3 regions of the Paraglaciecola sp. G1-13 genome follow, and region 3 is predicted to be linked to each of the others. Evidence: predicted binding sites of a transcription regulator. Region 3 holds the regulator's gene; each other region holds the start of a gene.
What was found. Region 3 encodes LexA, which represses DNA repair genes until DNA is damaged. Its sites were predicted from a motif close to TACTGTATNNNNATACAGTA; they were not measured.
Positions count from the first base shown of each region.

Region 1: a site for LexA is predicted at 1,759-1,778, ahead of AC0L6N_RS09725 (LexA family protein). Genes of this name have one in related genera too.
Region 2: a site for LexA is predicted at 2,028-2,047, ahead of recA (recombinase RecA). Genes of this name have one in related genera too.

Region 1 is NZ_CM147903.1:2,336,116-2,340,406, forward strand. It holds gene AC0L6N_RS09720 (Y-family DNA polymerase) at 88-1,353, opposite strand; gene AC0L6N_RS09725 (LexA family protein) at 1,353-1,757, opposite strand; gene AC0L6N_RS09730 (SOS response-associated peptidase family protein) at 1,986-2,429, shown strand; gene AC0L6N_RS09735 (DUF1801 domain-containing protein) at 2,638-3,042, shown strand; gene AC0L6N_RS09740 (exonuclease domain-containing protein) at 3,132-4,291, opposite strand, start outside.
Region 2 is NZ_CM147903.1:3,380,927-3,385,217, forward strand. It holds gene AC0L6N_RS14450 (Npun_F0296 family exosortase-dependent surface protein) at 1-228, opposite strand, end outside; gene recA (recombinase RecA) at 910-1,941, opposite strand; gene AC0L6N_RS14460 (GFA family protein) at 2,278-2,682, opposite strand; gene AC0L6N_RS14465 (DUF3224 domain-containing protein) at 2,731-3,102, opposite strand; gene pncC (nicotinamide-nucleotide amidase) at 3,208-3,720, opposite strand; gene mutS (DNA mismatch repair protein MutS) at 3,850-4,291, shown strand, end outside.
Region 3 is NZ_CM147903.1:4,638,512-4,642,802, forward strand. It holds gene ctaD (cytochrome c oxidase subunit I) at 1-922, opposite strand, end outside; gene coxB (cytochrome c oxidase subunit II) at 933-2,057, opposite strand; gene lexA (transcriptional repressor LexA) at 2,467-3,090, opposite strand; gene plsB (glycerol-3-phosphate 1-O-acyltransferase PlsB) at 3,284-4,291, shown strand, end outside.

The DNA.
Region 1 (4,291 bases), 2.3 Mb from region 3:
CTGACTACCTATTTTATGTAATCACAGGTTGTCTGTTTAGTACTTCAAATGATCCCTGCTATTGCTTTTTTTCAACGCCATTAAGTACTAGCACTTAATTTTTGGTATATCTCGCCACTGCGTCGTGTACTGCGGGGACAAAAACGCCCGCTTCATAGAAAAACGTTGCTCAAAGCCTTTGGCCGCCATTTGCACGGTTGAACGTCCGTAGCGCGAGTTAATATTATCCATACATGCCATCAACCTTGAGTTGTCATTCGACGGGTTGAATAAATCATATTGATATAAATCCTGCTCATGTAAGTCCATCAACCCGACACCACATTTGTAATAATGTACACCTGGTTGAAAAAGCTGAGACATTGCACTGTCAATCACATGAAGAATATTACGCGTGTCATTTGTGGGCACAGTGAAGCGATGAAAGAAAGAGCGCCGCACATACCCGTCATTATCATGGGGAGAATTAGTGGCAAAAAGCGTCATACTACTGGTCACGCTTTTTTGTTTACGCAGTTTCACACTTACAGTTTCAGCATGACCAGCAAGCGCCGCTCGCAATTCATCATAATCAGTCACGCGACTGCCAAAACTGCGCGTACTGTATATTTCTTTCTTGGCCGCTCTTACGGTTTCCCAGCAGTGACGAATCTCGCCATTTAACTCTCTCACCGTGTTTTCCACGATAATCGAAAACGCCTTTCTGATGTGCGACGGGTCACGGTTTGCAAGCTCCCACGCTGTGTGGATCCCCAGCGCATTCAATTTTACACCTAAACGTTTTCCTATGCCCCACACGTCAGTCACAGCCAGTTGCTTCAGCACATGCTTACGCGCATCTTCGTTATCCAGCACTGCCACGCCGATAAAACCACTCACATTTTTAGCCGCGTGATTGGCCACTTTAGCCAATGTAGGCGTCGGCCCTATGCCAACACAGATAGGCAACCTCACTTCCCGCCACACGGTTTTTCGAATACTGTTAGCATGATTATTCCAACCGTCTTGGGGCGCAGTTGCGTCTTTACCATAATATAAAAAGCATTCATCGATAGAGTACACATTGATGTCAGGGGCAAAGCGCGCGCATGTATCCATCATGCGTTGACTCAGGTCGGCATAAAGTTCGTAATTACTTGAGCGAATAACGGCACCTGCCGCTTCTAGCTCTTTTTTGACCTGAAAATAAGGTACGAACTTCTTCCCGACACCCATTCGTTTGGCAATGCCACACGCTGCACAAATACAACCATCGTTGTTGGTCAACACCACCACTGGCTTATTGCGAATACTTGGATCAAACACTTTTTCGCAACTCGCGTACATGCTGTTGGCATCACATAGAGCGAACATTACATTGGCTTTTTAAAAGGTCGATGCAGGCGGATCGAGCGCGTAACCACACCCTCTATTTGGAAATCATCACCTTCTTGTAAGAAATAGGGGGGAAATCGATTACTGGATGACAGTAGACAACGCTGCACTTTATCAATCTTTTTACACACAAATACACCATTGAGGTTGGCGACCACCACGTCTCGATCTTTAATATCTTGGGCACGGTCGACAATCAGTAAGTCGCCGGAAAAAATACCGTCTCCGGTCATCGACTCCCCCTGTGCGATACCGATATAGGTCGCAGATGGATGGTCAATCAAGAGTTGGTCTAAATCTAGGCTTAGCTGGGTATATTCTGTTGCAGGGGATTCGAACCCAACAATACCGGCAGAGGCTTTAATAGGAATAAATTTCAACATATACTGTTATTATATACAGTATATGTCGAATTCAAATAACTTTAATTAATTTTTAGGGTGCAATTAGGGTGCAACATGTGTGGAAGGCTTAATGTGATAGACAATGAGTTCGTTCAAGGCTTATGCGTCACCCTCGGTATCGATTTAACGATGACGCCGTTAGCGCCCAATCGGTTTATTCGCGCTGCAAGCGACGCGTAAATCATCCGCGAGCTTGAGGGTCAGCCTTTGTTTCAAAAAGCATCGTGGTGGCTGTTACTTGAACCGAGAGACACCGGCTTCAAACCCTCCAAATTTACCAGTTTCAATGCCCGCTACGATGAGCTGAATGTGCCCCGAACAGCTGGGTACCAACCTTTTAGGACGGCCCGTTGCATCATCGTTGCCAAAGGGTTTGGAGAAACTGAATTCGAACAGCGAGGTAATAAAAACGTACCTAAGCACTACCACGACGTTATTGCGCACAAAGGCGCTATCGCGTTTGGGGGCTTATACAAAAAATATATCAACAAACAAAGCGCTGAGGTCAGCCTTGGCTGTTCAATTGTCACCTTGGCCTCACACCCTAAACTGGCGAATATTCACAGCACGTCAAGTCCCTTGATGCTGCCGCAGGAGGATGCCTTAGATGCTTGGTTAGATACCTATTATCAGCAGATAGACAGCAAGTAGACAATTTCAACCACCTACTGCACCCTAGAATAAGGCAAGACTAGTTTGCCACTGAAATCAATACGCCGAGCTTATACCAAGCTATTGGGTCGCCTAGCGTGATCCAGCGTGTCATAATGTAATTTGTAACCCCTGTCATCTGGCGTTGAATGTCAGCGGGACTTGGTTCTATCAGCCAACGTTAAGCAGAGTGGAGAAACCCTACATTATGACCATCGTCATTTCTGATAAGTATCCTAAAATCGCCAGAGCGCAGTTCAGCGCTATTCGAAGTGAAATACGGGATATTGCTACGGTGCATAACTTAGGTAAAGTGGAAGAGTCGCTAAAATGGGGCGAGCCAAGTTTTTCAGTAAAAGGTGGCAGCCCTATCCGCATCGATTGGAAAGACAAAACACCAGAGCTCTTCAACGTTTATTTTCACTGCCAAACTCGGCTAATAGACACATTCAAAGAGGTGTATCCAAACAGTTTTACTTATCAGGGCAATCGCGCACTTAGTCTTCCTTTAACCAAAAGCATTTATGACACCCCATTAAACCAGTGCTTGTTAATCGCGATGACCTATCACAAGGTAAAACACTTACCACTACTGGGCGCGCAACCTACTTAAGCATCGGGCGTTCTGCTATTCCTTAAATTCAACGCGTCATACTTACCTGTTACCAAGAAAGCTCACGGACCAGCGCACGCAGGCAAGCGTTATACTGTGTGTTTTTTCTCGTTCACCATGATCAGTAGCTCAGCAGCAGCTTGAGCGTCACATAAGGCTCGGTGATGATTATCAAGAGACAATCCGTATTCTTTGCTTAACTTACCCAACGAATAAGATGGTGAGCCAGGATAATACTTACGCATTTCGCGCACTGTGCATAGCTTGGGCATAGAGAACGCTCTTTCTAATCGCCCGTATTCCAACTTAAAAAAGCCATAGTCGAAATTCACGTTGTGAGCCACGAAAATACAGTCTTGCATAAACGCCTCTAAATCATCTATGACTTCGCAAAAAAGTGGCGCGTCTTCGACCATATCATTACTGATCCCCGTCAAACGGGTAATAAAATGCGGCACCCGTCTTTCAGGGTTGATAAGGCTACTCCAGCTGTCGACCACCTTGGAGTCAATCACTTTAACCGCGCCGATTTCAGTAATGCGATGCCCCGGCTTGCATCCTCCTGTCGTTTCAACGTCAACCACGACATAGGGTTGTTGGGGGTTATAACGCCACTCTACTTGACACACCCCGACGTTAAACCCGGCATTTTGCAATGCGTCGATACTCACCAGCTGATTGGCGCGAAGTTGATCCCCCGGCGCTTTCACCTCTTCAAAGCGCAGTTGCTGATTTTCAATCACCATTAAATCTGGGTAACCATCTTTTAACCCTTGGTAATTTTTCGCCATTGCTCTTAAGTGGTCCGCTACCCATTGCCCGTTTACATGTCGTAAGAATACGCCAATGATCTCAAGCATCTTGGGGTGCCAACGAAATATACCGTTAGGCTGCCCATAGTATCGACTTGCAACTTGCGTCAGGTATGCCATGGCATGGCTGGATACGCTGTTTATCTGGTGCTTGTGTTGGGGCTGGGGTTGAGATTGACATTGAGTGAACAGCGCTAAGCGCGCTTCCACCTGAGCACCTAACTCATCGTATAGACAGTTTTCTTTTATCAGGCGTGGTCTGCGGTCAAACTCTGAGCCCGTTGCGCGCTCGGCCTCATTAAACAATTCATGCCAAAACGTTAAACCAAATAGTGCCCTGAATAAGCGATTTTCGGTTCTATAAGCTAAAATATTTGCCGGCAATTGTGCTGCGGTTTGATCAAGAGATTCAGCCTGAAGCTCGCTTTGTTGTTTCC
Region 2 (4,291 bases), 1.3 Mb from region 3:
AGCACCATCAACACCAGTTGCAGCATCGAAAGTCTCAACGAAGAAACCGTTTGAACCGTCGTTAATAGCGTGAGATGGGTCTATAACATTGTTACTTGTAAGAAATGAACCATCAGTAGCGGTTTGACCACCGAATGAAATAGTTGCAGCGCTTGCTTGTGAGCTGACTACGATTGCAAGTAGCGCAGCTGTTGAAACGAATTTTTTTGAACTGAAGAAGTTTTTCATAATGTTTATCCCTTAAAAACGAATTAATGTACCAGCGAATTTAATATTGCAAATAATACTGCTCGCGATTTATCACACTACCTGCTTGGCGAATTAAAAGCACTTAGCGTGCCAATTATGAAAAAACTATATTAATCATAAGGTAATGAAATTTGGCTAACTCGTTAAAAGTGATCTTGTAAATTATGTTGACAGCAAATTTGTCATATTTTAATCACTTTGAACACTCGTTAAGTATGGTTAATAAAAAGGGCATACTAAATGCGATCTAGATTAGAACAGTCCACATAGGAATTAGCTGCTAGTTACTTCTCAAAAAGCTTATCACTTGATGTCTACCTTAGTTCGCTTACCTTGAGTAGCAGTGCATAGTGAAACACACTTGTTCAGCTGTAGCGTGCGAAGCCATAGCGCAGAGTTATCATATATGTAGATACTTTTCGTCTTATGCCGCTACTTCGTCTAAAACCAACGCACTGTACTGATAAAAAAAGCTGAATAATATAACTCTGAGATTAGGACGAAGCTTTCTTGCTAGTGCGTTGTGAGCGATAAATGTAAAACGTACTTATAGCATTCCTAGTGTTAGCACTTTAATAATTAGCACCAAAAACAAAAAACCGCCTTTCGGCGGTTTATATTTTAGCGTAGAAAATATCAGCTAATCATCTGAAATAGGCTTTATTCTTCGTCAGCTTTTGCAGGCTCTTCTGCTTTAACGGTTTTCTTTAATAGCAGTTCAGCGCGCAGCTTTTGCTCAATGTCGTTAGACATCTCGGTATGCTCTTTAAGGTATTTAACCACGTTAGCTTTACCCTGACCGATGCGTTCGCCATTGTAGCTGTACCAAGCGCCCGCTTTCTCTACAAGCTTCTGCTTAACACCTAAATCGATCAATTCGGCTTCTTTACAGATCCCTTGACCGTACATGATCTGGAACTCAGCTTGTTTAAATGGCGGAGCCACTTTGTTTTTAACCACTTTCACCCGAGTTTCATTACCGACTACTTCATCACCGTCTTTAATCGCACCGATACGGCGAATATCTAAACGTACTGAAGCGTAGAACTTAAGTGCGTTACCACCAGTTGTCGTCTCTGGTGAACCAAACATCACACCAATTTTCATACGAATCTGGTTAATAAATATTACTAAGGTGTTCGAACGCTTAATGTTACCCGTTAGCTTACGCAAGGCTTGTGACATCAAACGGGCTTGCAAGCCAACGTGTGAATCACCCATGTCGCCTTCGATTTCCGCTTTTGGTGTCAATGCCGCTACAGAATCGACTACAACCACATCAACTGCGCCTGAGCGAACTAACATGTCACAAATCTCTAACGCTTGTTCACCAGTGTCCGGCTGTGACACTAACAAATCATCGATGTTAACACCCAACTTACCAGCATAAATTGGATCAAGCGCATGCTCAGCATCAACAAACGCGCAAGTTTTGCCCATTTTTTGCGCTTCAGCAATAGCTTGTAATGTAAGCGTGGTCTTACCTGATGATTCAGGTCCGTATATTTCAACCACACGTCCACACGGTAAGCCGCCTATGCCTAAAGCGATATCTATAGTCAGAGACCCAGTAGAAATCGCTTCAATATCCATTGCTTGGTTGTCACCCAAGCGCATGATTGCGCCTTTACCGAATTGCTTTTCGATTTGACCAAGAGCGGCGGTTAGCGCGCGAGTTTTGTTATCGTCCATCAGTATGTCCTATGGTTCAGCCCGTGCACTTACACTTGGTTAAAGTCTAAATCGACACAGATAATTGAAATTATATGGGCGTAGTATACTGTACAACCATACAGTTACAAGTCACTTTATGAAAATATTAACAAAGGATGAGTTTACCTTTATATAAAGGTACGGCTTATAGAGAAACAGCTTATCAAGGCACAGAAGCTGCGAGCATTGTGAGACAGCATCAGGGTCGTAATCGCAGAGTCGTTGAATTTTAGTGTTCAAGTTCCTTTATTGCAATGCTGTCTAAGGTTGAGCTACCTCTAATTCTCACGCGCTAATTAATGCCCGCACAATCGGCTACTTAGGCATCGAATCGAACTTCTTGCATACTGTAACTGAGTCAAACCATGGAGCTCGTTCAGCATAAAAAATCTGACTCTGAGGTTGAATATTAGGTTCACAATCTAAGCTGCCAGCAGGCACAACCAACGCTTTACCAGACAAAGACTTATAAGGTACAGCGCTACCACATTCACCACAAAAGGCATTGGAAATGCTACGTCCAGCAACGTTAAAGCGCGTGATGAGGGCCTCTCCAGTGAGCCATTTAATATTGTCAATGTCTGTAAACAGGTTGGCCGCATATGCCGAGCCAGTTGCCTTTTGACATTGCGTACAATGGCATAAATGGAATTGACTAAAATCATTCTCGCATGTAAACGTGACGCGATTGCACAAACAGCTACCTAATACTTGCTTCATTAGCTTCTCATCAATTATTTTTGAATAAATTTAAATAAAGGAAACGAGCTACAGTTCAAAATCTAATTCGTAACTATGTTTTCCGTCTTGCTGGATGATCCGCATCGCGCCCTTTAACCCAGCCAAATCGCCGCTGGCCGAACCTTCCAACACTGAAATATTCAGAGATTGTGTTTCAGGTGACATGTTACCATTATGCAATAAAGAAAACGTCCCAGCCCTGCCCTTGAGCGTTCCTTCAAACTCTTCAATTGCAAAATATACTGCAACACCATTATCTGTGCGCTTACTGATCATTTGCCCTAGCCCTTTGCCTGCCAAGCCCCCTTGGTAGGTTTTATTAATTACCATACGTCCAGCGGGCGCTGCTTCGTCTTCTTGTGGTGTTAAGTCCACCTCAAAAGTGCCTGTTGCGATCAAAATTAACTCCTTATGTGAATATTGCTAACGCTTAAAGAGCGCCTTTTTATCGAATATAATAGCTAAAGGTTAAATCCTCGTTTCCTTTGCCACTGTGGGTGTAATTTACCGTTTCCCGCCCGAAGATAATGACTCTGCTTTACAATGTATGACTAACTGATTCAATGCATACTCAATAGCTCGGGCCCGCACCTGATGCCGATCCCCCGTAAAACACTGGCAAGACGTTGTTACCTCCCCATTTACCGAAAAACCGAACCAAACGGTACCAACAGGTTTCTCGTCGCTTCCGCCATCAGGCCCGGCAATTCCACTGACCGATACGGCTACATTTGCTCCAGCCGCTTTAGTCGCTCCCGTCGCCATCTGTTGCACCACCGCTTGAGACACAGCGCCATGCTCGTTTAAGGTTTGCTCGCTCACGCCCAACATAACTTGCTTTGCTTCGTTTGAATAAGTGATATAACCACTTTTAAACCAGCTTGAGCTTCCAGATGTACTTGTGATGGCGTATCCTATGCCCCCTCCAGTGCATGACTCAGCACAGGTAACACTCCAGCCTAGTCGCTGCAGATGTTCACCAAGTTGTTGTGCCAATTGAATTGAATTGTTTGTCATAATTTACATCCATACAGGGTTATTTGACGCGCTGAAAAATATTCAGCGAATACTATAAGCATGCCAAACAATGATCACTAAACAAAGCGTTAAAATTACATCGCGATCCCGATAAGAGTGCCGTAGCGAATGCCAAAAACAAATTCATCAGCAGCGTCAACAAACGCTAATCCCTCATCTTTGCAGCAGCATACGCCTATGATGCAGCAGTATTTGAAAATTAAAGCTGAACATCCTGATATTCTATTGTTTTATCGCATGGGAGATTTTTATGAATTGTTCTTTGACGATGCTAAAAAAGCCGCCGAACTACTCGATATCTCCCTAACCGCCAGGGGAAAATCAGGCGGCAATGCCATCCCTATGGCAGGCGTTCCTTATCATGCGGTAGAAAATTATTTGGCTCGACTAGTGAAAATGGGCCAGTCAGTCGCTATCGTCGAACAGGTGGGTGACCCCGCAACCAGCAAAGGGCCTGTTGAGCGAAAAGTGCAACGTATTGTTACCCCAGGTACAGTATCAGACGAGGCACTCCTTAATGATAAACAAGACAGTATATTAGCCGCGGTTT
Region 3 (4,291 bases):
GAGCCCAGACGATAAACGACAGCAATGCAATAGATGCCGTGGCGTACACCATAGAGGCATAGCCAAATAAGCGTTTGCGTGCAAAGGTCGGTACTATTTGCGAGATAATGCCAAAGGCGGGCAGTATCATGATGTAAACCTCAGGGTGCCCAAAGAACCAGAAAATATGCTGGAACATCACGGGGTCGCCGCCACCTGCGGCATCGAAGAAGCTAGTACCAAAAAACTTATCTGTTAACACCATAGTCACTGCGCCGGCTAATACAGGCATGACCGCAATAAGCAAAAATGCTGTTATCAGCCACGTCCAAACAAAGAGCGGCATTTTCATCCATGTCATCCCTGGGGCGCGCATATTAAAGATCGTCACTATGACGTTAATCGCCCCCATAATGGATGAAATCCCCATGATATGTACCGAGAAAACAAACAGAGCAGTACTGTCACCACTGTACGTAGTTGATAGAGGAGCGTAGAACGTCCAGCCAAATGCAGGGCCGCCCCCCTCCATAAATAACGAAGACAGTAAAATCAAGAACGCAAAGGGTAAGATCCAGAAGCTCCAGTTGTTCATGCGAGGCAAAGCCATGTCTGGCGCGCCAATCATCATAGGCACTAACCAGTTAGCTAGCCCTGTAAAAGCGGGCATAACAGCACCAAACACCATGATCAAGCCATGAACTGTGGTCATTTGATTGAAAAAGTTAGGCTCAACTATCTGCAGGCCCGGCTGAAACAATTCCGCCCGAATGACCATCGCCATCGCGCCGCCGGTTAAGAACATGATAAATGCGAACCAAAGGTACAGCGTGCCTATGTCTTTGTGGTTTGTCGTGTACAACCAGCGCTTAATACCAGAAGGAGGCGCATGATGCTCGTGATGATCGTTTTCGTGATGGATCGTGTCGGTTACTGTGCTCATGATCGTCTCCCTACTGCCCGTTTAATGCAGCGTTAATGTCTTTCGCCTGAACTAGATCACCCGTATCGTTACCCCACGCATTTCGCTCATAGGTAATCACTGCGGCAAGTTCTGACATTGTTAACTGTTTAGCGAAGGCGGCCATTGCGGTACCTGATTTACCGTTAAGCACGATATCAATATGCGCAGCCATATCGTTCAGCGCAATGTCACTCCCTTTTAATGCTGGGAATACCCCTGGCAACCCTTCACCATTAGGCATATGACAGGCTGCACATGCAGAATTGTAAATTTTTTGACCATTGCTCATGAGCTCTTCTTTGCTCATGTTCATTGCTAGTAATCTTTGCTCTTCAGCTTTTGCCTGTTCTTGGATGGCTTGACGCTCGCCTATCCACTTATCATATTCGGCGGGCTCTTTTGCGATAACCACAACCGGCATGAACCCGTGATCCTTTCCGCATAATTCAGCACACTGCCCACGGTAAATACCCGGTTCATTGACCTTAGCCCAAGCATCATTAATAAAACCTGGATTAGCGTCTTGCTTGATTGCGAAGTCTGGTACCCACCAAGAATGAATAACATCGTCTGAGGTAATAAGAAAACGCACACGTTTATCGGTAGGGATCACCAAAGGTTGGTCTACTTCTAAGAGGTAATTAACACCCTTGTCTAATTTACCTGTAATCTCATCGGCTTGAGTTGCCATGCGAGAATAAAATTCGACGTCGTTATCCATGTACTTGTAGTGCCACTTCCATTGTGACCCTGTTACCAACACCGTCACTTCCGGTTCACTGGCATCCTCCATAGCGATCAACGTTTTGGCTGCAGGGATAGCCATTACAATGAGGATAATAAAAGGGATGACGGTCCAAGCGATTTCAACTTTAACACTCTCGTGGAAGTTTGCAGGCTTAGCCCCACGAGATTTACGATGAAATAAAATGGAGTAGAACATAGCGCCAAACACACCAACAGCGATAACCACACATATGATGAACATCAACATATGTAGGTCATATACCTCGGCGCTGATATCAGTCACACCTTTGCGCATGTTTAATTGGTACTGATCTAAGTCGGACACTGAATCTGCAAAAGCGGTGCTGCAATTAAATGCACCTAACATTGCCATTACACTCAACGAAATTTTCTTCACTCGACCCCCTGCTTGTCAAACGCGTAAAATAGTGGTGATAACCATCAAACTCTACGTTCTAATTTATTATTGTAAGGTTCAGCACGCGACAAGTTTTGTTACTGACTTGTTAATCGTGTAACAAGCATTACTCAAAATAGGGGGAGTAGTCCAGTTTTTTTGTATATTTTATATTCAATCGACCAAATTTTAATCAGTCTATCAGTGTGTTACGTTAACAACTCAGTAACAAACACATAGATTAAATGATATGCGAAAAGGCAATATGAGGTAGGTAAGATGGGATGTTTTCATGGAATAAAATAATATTTTCGAACTCCATTGCGAAGCTCGAAAATGATCAATAATGTAACAGCAAACTGCCTAAAAAAATGTTCAACTACATCCAGTCAGCATTACGAATAACACCAACAGCGATACCTTCGATATTAAAAGGCTGCGTCGCTAGATCGACTTTAATAGGTTGGAAATCCTCGTTTTCAGCATGTAGTACGACTTGTCGACCTTTTCGCTCAAGCCGTTTAACGGTTACATCTTCATCTACTCGCGCAACTACCACCTGACCATTATGCACATCCGTTGTTTTATGCACGGCCAGTAAATCACCATCCAAAATACCAATGTCTTTCATACTCATGCCGCTAACTCTAAGTAAAAAATCAGCGCTGGGTTTAAATAAACTTGGGTCAACTTTGTAATGCATTTCAACATGCTCTTGAGCCAAAATGGGCTCACCGGCGGCAACACGACCAATAAGCGGCAAACCTTGGTCTTCTAATTGATCTTCTAAAGGCTCAGTGAGCCTGATACCTCTTGACGTGCCGGGCAAGATCTCAATTGCTCCTTTACGAGCCAGAGCCTTGAGGTGTTCTTCAGCCGCATTTGCCGATTTAAAACCAAGGTGCCGTGCTATTTCTGCACGTGTTGGCGGCATGCCTGTTTCTAGCATGGTGGTTTTAATCAGTTGCAAGACTTCTTCTTGTCTGGGAGTTAGTGGACGCATACACAGCCTGTTGTTTCATACAGTTTAACTGTGAGTATATACAGTCGTTGCTAAATCTCAAATTTTTCTTCTTTGTTGTTTATTAAAGGTAATTTTCTATAAGACCTCTGACCTGTAAACTGATTACGCGGGGTGGAAAAGCCGAATAACGTGGTATCCTATACAGGTCTTTCATTATCTAGGTACCACTCTTATGGCATGGCTGCATAAACTGCTGCTGACAATGATATCTGTTCCGCTAAAATGGCTGGTTAAAGTTAATAGCATTCCTACAGATATAGCGACCGAACTTGGGATCGATACCACCAAACCCATTATTTATCTATTGCGCACACACTCGGTCACTGATCAATTTGCTTTAAAAATGTCTACCAATTCCCTAGGCTTGCCTAAGCCCTCCGAGCCGGTGCAAATCGGTGGTAAGGAATTACCCGCATGTTTGTTTTTACAACAACCACGTTCTTTGCTTACTCGAAAAGTGAAGATCACCAAAATTGCAGATGATGTTACTCGTCTGTTCCAGATCCACAGAGAGCACCCAGAGTTAGACTTGCAAATCGTCCCGGTTTCCATTTTTTGGGGCAGAGCACCCGGCCGAAAGCTATCCGGCTGGTCAGATATTATCGCCAACCAGGTATCTCCAAACTGGTTACGTAAGTTTTTTATTGTGCTGTTTTTAGGTAGAGATAACTTCGTTTGTTACAGCAAGGCTGTATCCTCTCGTACCATGGCAGATTTAAAAGGCAGTGATGAAGAAATAGGCCACAAGCTTATCCGCTTAGCGGGCACGCACTTTCATCGTCGCCGCCAAAATCTCATAGGCCCAATGTTACTCGAACGACAAGAATTATATAACGCAGTATTGGGCGCAGACTCTGTTCGCCAAGCAGTTAGCGACGAAGCGCGCAGCAAGAAGCAGTCAAATCACCAGATACAAGCCAAAGCGAAGAAATATGTCGATGAAATTGCCGCAGATTATCGCGAAGGGTTAGTAAGAATTGGCGACCGCTTACTCACAAAAATATGGAACAAAGTGTACAACGGCATTGAAGTAAAACATGCCGATAAAGTCAGGGCGTTAGCGCAAAATGGCCACGAAATTATCTACGTGCCGTGCCATAGAAGCCACATGGACTACCTCCTTTTAACTTATGTCATCTATCACGAAGGTTTAGTGACACCGCATATTGCTGCGGGTATC